DNA from 2 places in the Bacillus cihuensis genome. Region 1 is predicted to be linked to the other one. Evidence: riboswitches for the same ligand, from Rfam matches in the RefSeq annotation. Region 1 holds a riboswitch; the other holds the start of a gene.

The links. A riboswitch is a leader RNA that binds a small molecule or an ion and turns the genes downstream of it on or off. The one in region 1 is predicted to bind S-adenosylmethionine.
Region 2: linked by a shared signal. The riboswitch ahead of ssuE (NADPH-dependent FMN reductase) and the one ahead of V179_RS0126400 (5-methyltetrahydropteroyltriglutamate--homocysteine S-methyltransferase) in region 1 are both predicted to bind S-adenosylmethionine.

What each region holds. Positions count from the first base shown of each region.
Region 1 covers NZ_KI632502.1:13,895-21,681, reverse strand. Annotated here, with positions in the region: gene V179_RS28925 (MFS transporter) at 1-238, opposite strand, end outside; SAM riboswitch class I at 612-722, opposite strand; gene V179_RS0126400 (5-methyltetrahydropteroyltriglutamate--homocysteine S-methyltransferase) at 735-1,853, opposite strand; SAM riboswitch class I at 1,978-2,086, opposite strand; gene V179_RS0126395 (YwqH-like family protein) at 2,357-2,713, opposite strand; gene V179_RS0126390 (hypothetical protein) at 3,288-6,815, shown strand; gene V179_RS0126385 (ABC transporter substrate-binding protein) at 7,247-7,787, opposite strand, start outside.
Region 2 covers NZ_KI632495.1:852,505-860,291, forward strand. Annotated here, with positions in the region: gene V179_RS0109985 (LLM class flavin-dependent oxidoreductase) at 1-485, opposite strand, end outside; gene V179_RS0109990 (LLM class flavin-dependent oxidoreductase) at 899-2,266, opposite strand; gene ssuE (NADPH-dependent FMN reductase) at 2,320-2,919, opposite strand; SAM riboswitch class I at 2,965-3,069, opposite strand; gene V179_RS0110000 (AAA domain-containing protein) at 3,477-5,723, opposite strand; gene pepF (oligoendopeptidase F) at 5,867-7,663, opposite strand.

The sequences.
Region 1 (7,787 bases):
ATCGATCACCTAGAAAGCCTCCTGGAAATTGCATAAGCATAAAGCCTGCAAAGAACAAACTTCCGATAAGACCGCCTATTCCATGAGGATTTGCTACATTGGCGAAAAAACCTATCTCATTTTCAATCATGTATGTCACAACGGGGCCAGTTGCTGTTCGGTCAATATAAGAAACAAACCAACCTAAAAATAGTAGCCCCCAAATGGTGTGATACCTTTTCCAACCTTCCTTTTTCATTCAATACACTTCCAATTCTCCTATTAATGTCTTATCCAACTTATAAAACCTCTATGGCGTTAAAACGCCGCCATTTATCACAACGACAATCCAGTAGCCTGCTACACTCGCCTAATCACAATGGTGGCGGTGCTAAGCCGGAATTTGAAGTACGTTCCATAATACAAATAAGATTACGTGCAAAGTAGATTGCTATATTAGTAAGTAGCGAAGCCCCGTCCCCATGTCCTTCATACAAAAGAGACCGTCCCATAGGGTTTTAGACCCCACATCTACTAAATATCCGTTTATATAACGTGTACATGACACAATAAACTGTGTATAGCATGTGAGATCATTGAGCCTTGGGACAGCCTGATTTGGCAAAGTATCCCTCTTATTTATCAAAGCATGCCGTTTTGCAGGAATTAGCACCTATTTAACTAGATTGTTAAAGGGTTGCCGGGTTTCGTAGGGCCAGTCCCTCCACCACTCTCTATAAGAGTTTATTTTATTGTTACTTCCAAACGTCTTGTGCAATATTCACAACGTGGCATACTTTTGCCCATTGTTCTTCTTCTGTCAGTACATTTCCTTCTTCTGTTGAAGCAAACCCGCATTGTGGACTCAAACAGATTTGATCTAATGGAACATATTTTGAAGCTTCTGCAATTCTTTCTTTAATCCGTTCAGGGTCTTCCAATTCGCCTTTTTTAGAAGTGATTAAGCCTAATACAACGTAAAGATCCGGTCGATTGATATGGCGTAACGGTTCAAAGCCACCTGAACGATCGTCATCAAATTCAAGGAAAAGACCGTCAAGATTTAATCCACCGAAGATCGTTTTAGAAGCATCCTCATAACCACCAGTGGATGAATACGTAGATCTGAAATTGCCTCGGCAAATGTGCATCGTAATGATCATATCATCCGGCTTATTTGCAATAGCCTCGTTGATTCCTCTTTGGAACAATTGTGCCAATGTAGCAGGATCAGACCCTCTATTAGCAATTTGTTCTCTCCCTTTTTCTGAAAAGAATAGGGACCAAGCTGTATCATCTAATTGCAGATAACGACAACCTGCATCATAAAGCGCCTGAATCACACCTTGGTAAGCAGCAATTAAATCATCATAAAATTCTTCGTGAGTGCGGTACACGTCTGTGTCAAGTGTTCCTCTGAAATAAAGCATATTGGGACTAGGTATTGCAAATTTTGCAACAGCATCGCCTGCAATACTATGAAGGAACTTATAATGGTCGATCATGTAATGATCGGAAAATGAGATTTTTCCAGTTACCTTAATGCCGTGTGCTCTCGTTTTAACGCCGTTAAATTGAATACCATCATTTGTTTCATGAAACAAAACGCCATCAAAACCTGAAAGAAAGTCTAAATGCCACCAAGCACGTCTAAATTCGCCATCAGTAACAGCGTTAAGACCAGCTTCTTTTTGCTTTTCAACTAACTTTATAATTTCCTCGTCCTCAATTTTACGTAATTCATCAGCGGTAATGTCACCGTTCTCCTTTTGTAACCGGGCCTGCTTAAGACGTTCTGGTCGTAAAAAGCTACCGACGTGATCGGCTTTAAATGGTGCATTCGTTACTAGTTCTTGTGCTGCTAACTCTGTCATGTTATTTCCTACTTTCTTTTATAGATTTTTCTTCAAGCATTTAATTAGTTCGAATTTTTCTCTTATAAACAAAAATAAAAGGGCCCTCAATAAGAAGAGGGCCCACGAAAATACGAGGACGATCTTCTTATCTTCTAGGCATGTTCTATACCTATTGGAATTAGCACCTTGCCGAAAACCGGCTGGTTGCTGAGACATCGTCGGGCCAATCCCTCCGTCTCTCTTGATAAGAATATGAATATGTAATTATTTGAAAAATCCGATTTATCCAACTTTATCATGCTGTAAAGGAAAAAACAAGTAGTTTTTTAACCGAGAAAGATTGGATCCGTTGAAATTTCACTTTATTTGAAGGAATAAAAGCTGGTAGAAGTGAGGTCTTCACGTCAAGATCCTGTTTGAGTTTTGGGTGAACTAGGTCTTCATTTTCAGTAAGGCGGATGCTAAACCTCGTCTATTTAATGATCAAAATAATATTGGGATTTTTAATTAGGAAATCATGTTTAACGTACCATTTTCTCTTCCCGTTCCGCTGCTTCAAGAGCGGCAATGGTCTGTTTGATTGAAATGATTTCTAATTGAATTTGTTGGATTTTCTCCGCTAACGTTGTAAATACGGAGCTGAATTGATTGTTACTTATGTCGCGATAGTTTGTTAACATTCCTACGGCTCTCGTATTATCAAAGGTATGGGCGAGTGCTGCATTCCAAGTGTTTGTAGAAAGCTCAGGTTCCGACACCAATCTTTCATGATGGATAAAATCCTGTTGGCAAGAATTCAATTCACTATTACAAATTTGGAGACGATGAAGTTGCTCTTCTTTCAATCTTAATAAACTATAATAATAAGCTAAAGACATCTATTGACCACCTCTTTTTTCCTTAGCGATTGAACGAATGAACGTATCTCAAGAAAACAAGTACTTTTACTATATCATGGAAAAACAGGGCTATATAATCAAAATGTATGATTTTCCGATATTTAGTAGTTGGGTCTTATTGACTATAGAGTAATTTGTGGATGGTTGTACGAAGGTGTGATTAAGTACAAATCTCGACATGTAATTCGTCATTCAATCATCTTTCAAGTAAGAAAATAAGCGGTTTTTTTATACATTTAATCAATCGATTGATTGATTACTTAAATATTCTCCCCCGATTCGACTATAATGCCAATAGAAGGAATGAACTGGAGGAGTTTTATATGATATATGCTATCGGCAAATTTTTACAAATTATTCTCAATCCATGTATAACTGAGCCGAGGAGATACGTGAGTTTTCGGCCCATTTAATCAATCGATTGATTATTGCATTGTCTGACTGAAGTTTCACTTTATCTCGACAATTCGGTTTTTTATTCCAATATCAGGAATTAATGTGTATAATTTTCTATAGTATAGTAGTGGAGTTTTAAAGAGAAAGGGGGCTTACTGTGACGGATTCTAATGAATACATCCCCTTTGAAAAGAAGCGGGAGATCTTTCAGGAAGAACTTAAGATCCTAAGAGAAAAACGATTGATTCCTAAATCTGATTACATAAGACTTAGCAGTGCATATGAACGGCATTATCACCAAGTGCGGCAGCAAGTAGCAATAATGGAAAAGCAACAGAAAAAAGATGAAACGGTTCAATCGAGCGAAATTCCAAATGAAGTTCCACATAACATTCAGCGAACTGAAGAGTTCGTGCAAAAACCAATTCAAGATTCATTACAAACACCAATGGCTAGCCCAAAACCAAGGCAAGTCATTCAACAGCAATCTGTTGTGAAACCTGTAAAATCAGTGGAGCAAATTCGAGAAAGAAATATAACACTTGTCTTGGTAATGGGTGTGATTCTGCTCTTGTTTGGCGGTCTTATATTAGCGACGTCAACGTGGGGAGCCTTGAATGCTGTTCTGAAAGTTTTCTGTATTAGCATGGTGTCAGTGTTTTTCTTTGGGATGGCTTTTATCGCCTTCAAACTAAAAATTAAGCAAACGGCCTTTGCCTTTTTAACGCTCGCAAGTCTATTCATTCCAATTACGATATTATCAGCTTCGTATTATCGGATATTTGGAGAATATTTATCGTTACAAGGTGATGGGAGAGGGTTATTAGGGTTGATTGGCGGAGTGATTTGTTTGGGGCTCTATTTTGTAATTGCTAAGCGTTTTGCTTCGAAATTATTCACTATTCTTTCATTGTTCACCTTTGCGTTAGCGGCATGCTTCGGCTTCACCTATGTGGCGCCAACTACAGAAACATTATTTATACTACTCATAATGTTTAACTTATTATTTTTATGGTATATGGATCGTTTGAAAAATCATCAACAATTGGCGTTATTCAAACCCTATTTATTTTACTTCATCCAATTCAAAATTATAGTCGAAGCGTTTGTTGTGTTTGTGCTAGCTTCAAGCACAGTATTTTATTCGTTTACTTTGCTCTTAGCATCACTGCAATTCCTACTGTTAACAATAAAATACAATCAAAAATATTATAATTTTGCCTTTAGTATTGTATTCAGCTACGGCTATATCCATCTTGTCTTGAACTCGGCTGTATTGAGTGATTTCACTTCTATTGCTTTTGCCGTACTTCCAATCGTGTTCTTTGCTCTATATTTATTTATGGCTAACAAAAATGAAGAAGTATCGAAAAGCTTTGTATATACGGGCATTACAAGTAGTGTGTTTGTATTTGCCTATGTAAATGCGCAAGTGTTTGGAGAAGGATATGCACAAATATTCTTTGCACTGATCCTTCTAGCCGCACAATATGTATTTTTAGCCATTCAAACAAAGAAAGTGGTATATACTTATCCAGCACTCGTCTTATTTAATCTTTCACTTGTTTATCTTGGCTGGGCATTCGAATGGACCTATACGGTGCACTCTAGTTTCCTATTTGTGATTCAAATCCTCCTTTATTTAGGACTGTTTGTCTATAATTTTGCCAAAACAATGGAGGTATTCCGAACGAGTATAGGGATTCTTTCGAGTAGTGTGATGTTGTTTTTGACTTATATCAATTTGGTGAATGGAGATTGGTTAATCGTCAGCCTCTTTCTTGCTGCGATATCTGGTTTATTATTTTTCAGTCATAATAAAGTAGCGGAAAAATGGATGAAGGATATAAGTACGTATGGTTTTCCGTTATCCCTAGCTGCATCGTTGCTTATTTTGTATCTGTATAGTAGTGAAACAAGCAGATGGTATGATCTTGTAATTCCACTTAGTTTACATGTCATGATTGTCGCTTTCCTCTTAATCGGACTAGGCTATTACTTGAAAAGTTCATATAAAAGCTTTTTCAATACCTTTTTTATTACCGGTCAGGTCCTATCGATGGTGTCGTTTATGACGCTTTATTTTGGAACACTGTCAGCTATTCTGATAACGACTTTAATGATGGTCTCAACAGCGATCAATATTCTGTCCGTTTATGTATATCGTCATCATCCTCTATGGATTCTAGTTGTCTATACTTCAGCAGGCGTGTATGCATCGATCTGGGCAATATTTAAATTCGAGAATGAATATATCTGGATGGCTTACCTATTTGTGGGACCGTTATTGTTCTACTTCTTGTCAGAGTATGTGGGGAAATATTCGAAGGAAGGCAGAAACTATTTCTTTTGGTTTAGTCAGCTGACAAATCTGCTTGTGGCAACACTAGGTTATCTTTATATAAGTATGACAGGGGCCAATCTGTATTTCTACTTAATTCCGCTTAGTCTCCTTGCAATCAGTGCTGTAAGAACGACCATTACCTGGGAGCGTTTTATCTTTACATACGTTGGATTTACCGTTCTTCAGTTGCAAGTATTGCTGTTTTTCCAGGAATATGGGCTATCCAATTATCTACTATTTGCTTGGACTTTGACGTCAGCTCTTATAACGATTCTTTGGAGTCGAGTGAATCTAGAATGGAAACGGATGATTGACTATTATTTACTGGCATTCTTAAACTTGACTCTCATTTTATATTTAACAGATTGGAATATGTTCCATTTTTCTAATTACTTAAATGTACTTTCCGTTATGCTTTTCACTAGTCAAGCCGGGTTTGTCATCTATTTATTGATGAAAAGGAAATGGGAACATTTCATTACGATCCCACTTCTTTTGGCATTCTTGTATTATGTGCGTTATGCGAATGAACTATCAATACTGGCAGGTACACTTGTGTTGTTCGTGGCATTATGCGTGATGACTTGGATGAGTAAAGTATTTTTCCGGGCGATGATCCGGAAAGAGGAAACGTATCTGGCGATTGATGTGTATCGTATCGCAGGATTTCTGTATGTGATAGCAATTAACTGGCGTGTTGTTATGTATACAGCAAATAATCCTGCTTTAGAAATTCTATCAGCCTGCTTAGTCAGCGGATATTTATTGGTTATTCGGGCTTTCACTTTAGATTCACTAGAAAAGAAAATCTATCTATCGGCAGCTGTGTTATGGAGTTTGTATCCATATTATGTCGTTGTTGACCAGTTTACGATTCCTAATCTGATAGAAACTGAAATTATGATTCTTCCATTGTTTATTATCAGTACACTATTGCTTAGAAAAGTAATTGTTTCGGGGAATATAACACAAACAATTGAATTAATAATTGTTCCTTTATTATTTTTAGTATTAATCATGGACGCTCTACAAGGAAATACAGTAAATGATGCATTGATCATTGGTACGTTGGCTTTAGTTGCAATCATCTTCGGATTCGTTATGAAATATAAGTCGTATTTCTTTGCAGGGACAGGAACTATTTTGTTAAATATTTATATGAATACCAATCATCTATGGGGCAATCTGCCATGGTGGCTCTATTTGATCATTGGTGGTATCGTTCTTATCGCACTTGCCAGCTTTTTTGAATGGAAAAAACAAAAGGAAAATACGACGTCAAAGGAAATTCTTGAACGTAACAAAGAAAAAATTCGGAAATGGTTTGCGCGTTGGAGGTAGAATGATGTGGTTGATGAGTCATGTTTCATAACAAGTAAAACATCCATGAGCGCCTGCACTAAAGCCCAACGATGAAAAAGTATCAGGTTTTATAAACTGTATCACCTTATGAAGATGGCGGTACGGAGCTGATTTTACGAAGAACCGCCTCATGTCCATCATACAAAAAAGAGATTGTTTGATAACGAAAAGGTCAGGACACATCTACTATATATTGTTTAGAAGACGGTTAAATGTCATGGTAAAGTGAAACTACAATCAGTGGGAGGCTTCATACCCCACTGATTGTTAGTTGAACCATTCGGGCATTAACGGTATATAGAGTGTGAGGTCTGACCCTTTTGGGTTCTTTTCTGTACAAGAAACTTTCCGAGGTTGCTGGGCTATGCCTAAGAATAGGGAGAGCCCACGCCACAGTATGAAGTTTCGGTTTATTTAAAAAGTTCAGGATAGACGGTTTTGGCAACAAGTTCGACAGCTTCGCCTATGCGTGGTCCTGGGCGGGACATCACGTCTTCATTTAAGTAGTATACTTTGTCCTCTTTAACGGCTGTAAGTTGGTCCCAACCTGTACGGGTCTTAATTTCTTGCTCAGGGTTTTCAATAAAACCAGCAGTCGTTGTGATGACATCAGGATTACGCTTAATGATTTCTTCCTCAGAAACTTTGATCCAACCTTCTTGATCCTCAAAGATGTTGGTTACCCCTGCTTTTGCTAAGATTTCTTGTTGAAATGTCTTCTTGCCAGGTGTATAGATTTCTGGAGCAGGGCTTATTTCTAAATAGACACTTTTCTTTTCATTTACAGTGTCCGTTTTATCAACCACAGCTGCAATTTGGTTTTTAATTGCATCGACGATTTCAGCGCCTTTCTCCTTAACGCCCATTACTTCTGCAATTTGCTGAATGTCACCGTAAACATCTTCAAATGTAGCAGCAGATGCAATGACAAAGATTGGGATTCCAGCGTCT
Region 2 (7,787 bases), on a different contig from region 1:
GCACGAACTCTATTATGACGGGAATTGGCATCAAAATATGTCTGAAGTTGCTCTAATTGTTCTGGGAAGTCATCGCCGGTATTTCTGATATCACGACGAAGTGCCATAGCTGTAAATTGATCACTTCCCGGTGCGCGTCCAAGCCCCAAATCAATACGACCAGGATACATAGATTCAAGAGTTCCAAACTGCTCAGCTATTACAAGGGGGGAGTGATTCGGTAGCATAATCCCACCTGAACCTACTCTTAGAGTAGAGGTTCCAGCTGCCACATAGCCGATTACTACAGACGTTGCAGAGCTGGCAATTCCTGGCATACTATGATGTTCTGCTAACCAGAAACGATTAAAGCCCCATTTTTCTACATGCTGCGCTAGATCTAAAGTATGTTTAAAAGATTCAGCTGGTGTACTACCTTCTGTAATGTTTGCAAGATCCAGCACTGATAAAGGAATTTCACTCAGCATTTTTTTGTTGTGAGACATTTAATCATCTTCTTTCTATATTCTTTTTGTATGAAGGACATAGGTGAACAGGCTTCGAGACTTACTAATATAGCCTATCTATTTACCAGGTCTACTGTTTTTTTCTTGAAAGCATCCGAAATCCCGGCTCCGAACCGCCACCATTAAGATAGGCGTACTTCATGTTAGACCCTTCATGGTAAATAGTAGCTTTTTAACACCATTTTGTTTTATATCTGATTACTTACAGCCATCATATAAAAGAAACAAAAAAATTGCACAAAGTATGCCTAGACTTTAAATTTCTCATCGCAAAAAATAGACAATCAATAATTTGATTGTCTGTTATTCGACCTTCATGATTAATTTTATATAAAGCTACAGAGAGTCGTGTATTTTTTGATAAATGTACAACAATATATCTATTTCATAAGTTACACGCTAGCTACCGGTAACAGCCTTTTACGAAATTGTCTACCATGGTGATGATCGGGCAAATAATCACTGCCAAATAAGTTCTTTCGTAAGGTTCCATCTTCATATTCTTTTCTGACTAACCCTCTCTCTTGTAAAATTGGAATCACATATTCAACAAATTCTTCAAAAGTCCCAGGTGTAACCGCATAAGCAATATTAAAACCATCTACACCTGTTACATCAATCCATTCTTCTAAAGAATCAGCGACTTGTTCAGGAGAGCCAACCACAACAGGTCCCATTCCGCCAACTCCAATAAACTCAGCAACTTCTTCAACGGTAAAATCGGACATCGATTTTAATGTTGATTGGATGGCATCATTCTTAACATATTGAATTTTTTCCTGAGGGTCAACACCATCCATATCTACACCAGTCCAGCCACCGAATAATGCAAGTGAGCCTTCGTAACTGGCATGCTTTTTATAATCCAAATATTTAGCTTCAGCCTCTTCTTGGGTCGCACCTACAATTGGCGTAATCAATGTAAGAATCTTTATTTCATCTGCTTTTCGACCGGCCTTCACTGCCTCTTCTCTAAAAGCCTTTACTGTGTTTTTGGTGCGCTCCATTGATGTTGAGCCAACAAAAACAAGTTCTGCATGTTTTGCTGCAAATTTTGTTCCTTTTGGTGATGCTCCCGCTTGAAATATTACGGGAGTACGTTGTGGTGAAGGTTCACAAAGATGTGCTCCTGGAACTTTATAGAATTCACCGTCATGATTAATATCATGAACCTTTTCTGGATCTGCATAAATCCCTTTTTTCTTATCCACTACGACAGCATCATCTTCCCAACTAGCTTCCCATAATTTATAGACAACATCTAAATATTCATCAGCTATATCATAACGATTATCATGATTAATTTGTTGATCTAAGCCAAGATTACGTGCAGCACTATTTAAATAAGATGTAACGATATTCCAACCGATTCTTCCTTTTGTTAAATGATCCAATGTCGAGATTCGCCGAGCAAATAGATAGGGATGTTCATAGCTTGTCGACGCAGTTAAACCGAATCCTAAGTGCTTTGTAACTTGTGCCATGATCGGAACAACAAATGCAGGATCATTGACTGGAACTTGAGCACCTTGACGTACTGCTGCATCACGAGAACCTTGGTATACATCATATGTTCCAAGAACATCTGCCAAGAAAATGGCATCGAATTTTCCTTTTTCCAGTACTTTTGCAAGATGTGTCCAGTATTCAGCATCCTTGTACGTAGACGATTTATCGTCCGGATGTGTCCAAAGACCCGGAGATTGATGTCCAGCACAGTTCATATCAAATGCATTTAAATATATTCTTTTTTTAGTCATAATCATTACCACCCATTCGTTTTTTATGATGAAATATGGTGCTAAAAATGTGCTTAAGAGGTTATTGCTTTAGTTTGTTTAATGATTTGGAGAAACTCCTCTAAATCGTTATTAAGTCGTGCTTGTATATCTTGATCAGTAATAGGTTGTAAACTATTTTCTTTATCGATTTGGTTATCTATAATATAAGTCCCTTGAGTGGCTCTTCCTTTTAAAGTGGTAATAAGCGGTTTTAAGGCAAAATCGATTGCTAATAAGTGTGCTTTACTCCCACCGACCATTATTGGTAACACTGGAATTCCTTTAAACGCACCTTCTGGAATTAAATCGATTAGAGATTTTAACACACCTGTGTAGGAAGCTTTGTAGACAGGAGAACCAATAATTACACCATCCGCTTCCTCAATTGACTTTGCAATCGCTTTAATTTCACTGCTATTATAGCGTGCATTATGCAAATCCTCAGCAGGAATATCCAAAACGGAAACATACGTTACCGTTATATTCTCCTTTTCTAACAATGATTGAACAAATTTTAAAACAAAATCAGTCCTAGAAGGTGCTGAAGGGCTTCCAGATAAAATTACAACATTAGGCATTTGTTGACCTTCTTTCTTAGTAAAATAGTAATTATCCTTTGTACGAATTAACATAAAAAGTCCTCTTTCCTGAAAGAAAGAGGACTTTTACATTAGTCACCCTTATCTAACAAGCATATGCTTGCAGGAATTAGCACCTTTCTACTAGTTGTAGAGGTTGCTGAAGCTTCATCGGGCCAGTCCCTCGGCTTCTCTTGATAAGTATTATTAAATTATTTTTATCATAATATTCTAATAACTAAAAGTCAAGATTAATTCATATATCTTTCATCGGAATTGTTTGAATAATACTTACTCACATAGAACATACTATGATGCACGTAATCTAATTGCTCAAGATATAATATGAAAATTTCATCAATATTTTTTCATTTCTCCCTGATGGTAAGCCTTATTTTCCTGTCGCTAAACGAAAAACTTACGGTATATAAGCGCCATTAGGCACGAGTAAGTTTCACTAGAACTCACCAATCGGGTTTTTACAGACAGTTGTATTTCACCTACTCTTCTTCAATTCTGCTAAGTCTTTAGGATTTTGACTTTCTATTAATGTAGGATAAATTAAAGGGTCTGGACACATCTTTAATGTGTCCAGACCCTTTTAGTTACTCCTATTCTATCCCAGGTAGTTGTGTAAGAAAATGTTCAACTACTGCTACTGAATCTAAGCGTGCTGCCACATAAGGTGGTAAAAGTCTGCTCGCTGCTTCAAGTGGAACACCTAACCAGAAATATTGCTTATCAATAATGATGAAAGGAAATGCAACACTAGTTTCAATTTGTTCTACTACTGCCAAGCCGGGAACCGGACGAGTTGAAATAAGTGTAATCTTGACATGTTGTTCTTTACTATTCAACATATTTATCCATTCTTCCGTAACAATTCCTGTATCAGGTATTGACAATAGTATAGAATGGCGTGCTTTTTTAATATCCTTACTTAGAACATCTAGTTTACGTGCATGCATCCATTGGAGCTTCGGATGTTGATTTTGAATCCACTTCCCAATATCCTTCGGCCTTACTGTATATCCGTAAGATGCTTGATGGTCCACAAGTTTACGTAATGTTTTGCCTAGATATACCTTTTTTCGAATATAGTCCGCATCGCTCACTTGAATGAATTTTCCTTTTGTTCTCGTAATCGCAACATTAATAAGCCGCTCACTATTTTTTCCTGTCAAAAGCATGCCAGGACGTGTTTCAGGATAGCTATCAACTGTATCAAATATCATTACATCCCGTTCGCTTCCCTGAAATCGATGGACTGTTGCAGCGATAATATCTGCTAGTTCAAGCTCTTTCTTATAAATATCTTGTAATAATAAATCCATAAGACAAGATTGAGCACGATAAGGTGTCACATAGCCAATAGAGCGTGAGCCGCTTGAATATGCTTCATGAAGTAGTTGAAACGATATGAACAACTGCCAAAGATTTATTCTTGATTTCGATGAACGCTCTGTTATGCAATGTTCACCTGTACCACTCGTCTCTAATAGCATTAAAGCACGGTTTGGGAACGGCCTTCTCCCTGTGATTTCTTCACGGCTCATAAGTACACTCTTATGATCGCCAACAAGGGAATGATAAATAAATTTATTCGTGAAAGCGGAAATATCCGGATGCATTCTCCGTTGTTCTTTAAGTAGAAACAAATGTGGATGGAGCTTACCTTCATTCACTACATTCGCGACTTCTGAACGATGAAAAATATCTTCCTTTAACCATTTATTCACTGATTCATCACGTGCAGAAGCAATGGGCGGCAATTGTTTAAAGTCACCGCAAACGATGATGTTTTTGCCTAAAGAAGCAGCAAACGCAACTTGTGGCACATAAGCCATACTTGCTTCATCAACTATAATTACATCATATTCCTTTTCAAATATCGTGCTGTCGCTCGCTGCTTTAGCCAATGTGCTACCAACAATTTTCGCTTGCTTCACGAGCTCCATTTCTTTACGGTGAAACTTTTCTATAATTCTACCTAGCTTTTTTTCCAATTCAATCAATCGGTCTGTATCACGCTTACTAAATGAGCCAGATAGATCTTGTTTTAAGAGCCTTTTCTCTTCAGTTAATTTTTGCTTATCCTCAACTAAATCAGGTTCAAACTTTTCCAACAACTGGCTTGATATGATATCAAGATGATTAGCTAAACTTTCCCCAGTATGCGAACCATACCTAAGTATATCGCCTTCTTTAAAACGTTGTTTCTTTTTTGTAAACGCGGAAATTTCAGCCATTAGTACATCAACGGCTTGATTGCTATGCGAGAGAACTAATAGTTTTTTCCCTTTAAAATAATGATTTGCTGCTGTTCGGGCCAAAGTATATGTTTTTCCAGTTCCCGGGGGTCCCCAAACATAAGTGATAGGATTAAAATTAGAACGTAAAAAAAGCTCCTTAACACTGCTGTGGTCCTGAGCTATCGGATGCCTGCTCTCCATCGACGGGTCCATCAACCGTTTGACTCGAAGCCGCTTTTTCTTACTTTTCTTCATTTCGTCTAGGCGCTCAATTAATTGCTCCAACAGCTCCCATGGATCATGATAAAGGTAGGCTTCGGAAATCAAATCACCAAGTGTTTTTTCAAATAATAAAATGATGCTTTTGCCTTCAGAGGAGAGGACAAATCCGTCTTGCTTGATCCCTCCCCATTCCAGACGAACTATGGATCCGACTGGAATCCTTAGTGAACCAACCGTTTCAAAGTAATAAGTAAACCCGTCTACCTGATCTATCAAATGACCATTCAAAACGTGATATTTTGTACTTCCGTACTTTTTTAAATGGCGGATTTCATTATCTAATGCTGATTGCCATTCTTTTATATAGCTTACCGTTGAGTTCATTATATCTTCCTTTTAATAATAAATTCATGTTCTTTTACAATAGTACGCATTTCACAAGATTTGTCAAAGTATCATAATTGATTGAAAAAAGGCTTTCTCAGCAAAGAATTAAACCTTTGCTGAGATTAGCCTCTTTTGAAATATTACTTCTCCAATAATTCGCCAAATTCCTTCACTAGTTCACTAAATATCTTTAACGCATTTTCAATCGGCTCGGGTTTAGTAAGATCGACTCCAGTTTTCTTTAGCAATTCAAGAGGATATTCTGAACTGCCGCTTTTTAGAAACATTAAGTACTGTTTTAGTGCATCGGCCTCACCAGATAAAATCCGGTCTGCGATATCGATAGCAGAAGCATATCCCGTAGCATATTTATAAACGTAGAACGGTCGGTAAAAATGGGGAATTCTAGACCAGCCGAATTTAACTTCATCATCAAAAACGATATCTTTCCCATTATATTCTCGGTATATCGTTTCGTAGATCGTATTGAATACTTCAGCATTCAAAGGTTCGTCATTCTCTGCTTTTTCGTGAGTAATTTTTTCGAATTCTCCAAACATGACTTGTGTGAAGAAAGTCCCTTTAAAACTATCAATAAAATGGTTAAGTAAATGCTTCTTTTTATTCAGATCTTTCGTTGTGTTTATTAAATAACGAATTAATAGGATTTCGTTCACGGTTGATGCCACTTCAGCAACAAAGATGGAGTAACCTGCTGATATTTGTGGTTGATATTTTGAACTGAAATACGAATGCATTGCATGACCAGATTCATGTGCTAATGTAAATAAACTGTCCAAATCATCTTGATGGTTTAATAGAACAAATGGATGAACACCATATAAACCTAAGTTATAAGCGCCAGATCGTTTACCTGGGGTTTCCCTTACATCGTAATAACGATTTTCTTTGAAGCTCAAAAGAGTCGATACATACTCTTCGCCAAGTGGCTTCAGAGCTTGTATCATGATTTCAAACGCTTCGTCATATGGGATATCTTCCTTTGCCTCTTGTACAAGCGGAACACTTAAATCATATGGATGTAATTCATCAACACCTAGATGCTTCTTACGTAATTTTATATAGTCATACATCGGTTTAATATTCGCTTTCGTTGCCGAAATAAGATTATTATATACTTCTGTTGGGACTTGATCTGAAAATAATGATTTTTCAAGAGCAGATGGATAGTTCCTTGTTTTAGCCATCGTCGTATTGTTTCGAATTGCTGAAGAAAGAGTCGTGGCAATTGTATTTTGCAACTGGATATAAGGTTGATAGTAGGACTTGTATGCCTCTCTCCTTTTTTTTCGGTCTTGATCTTCAATCAATTTACTGTACATACCACGTGTTAAAGTAACCCTTTCACCATCGTCGTTTGTCACTTCTCCAAATTTAATATCAGCATTGTTAATCATGCCAAATGTTTTTTGCGGAGAAGAAAGGGCATCACCAAGCTGTGAAAGAATCGCTTCTTGATCTTTGTTTAGTACATGCGTTTTAAAACGATAAGAATCGAGCAAATCATCCTCGAAATAGCGTAGTCCTTCTACTTCATTTATGTATGCTTTTAATGTACTTTCTTCAAGACTTAATAAAAATGGCATAAAAAACGAAGTTGCGGAGCTAATTTTTTGCCCTAATTGACTAGCGCGATCAAGCAAACCTTGTGTAGTGGATACTCTTGTGTCTAAGTCCACTTGAAGCATGGCGTATACATATAGCTTTTTATATGTATACCCTAATTCCTCACTAAGTGATAAATAACCAAATAATGACTCTGCATCGTCAATTTTCCCGTCAAATGCCTTTAACTTTTCCACACTATTCAAGATTGATCGAAAATCCTTTTCCCAATTTCCCTCGTTTTCGTAAATATCCTCCAATTTCCAAGTTTCCTCTACTTTAACATCAGCTCTACTCGAATATGCGGTCATAATTTATCCCCCTTTTTATATTATTTTTCCCATTATATCGAAAATGTATGAATCTGTATAATTAGGTGTTTTTTCGAAAATGTCGAGCATCTTTCATAATATGGTGTAATATAGGAAAGTATAG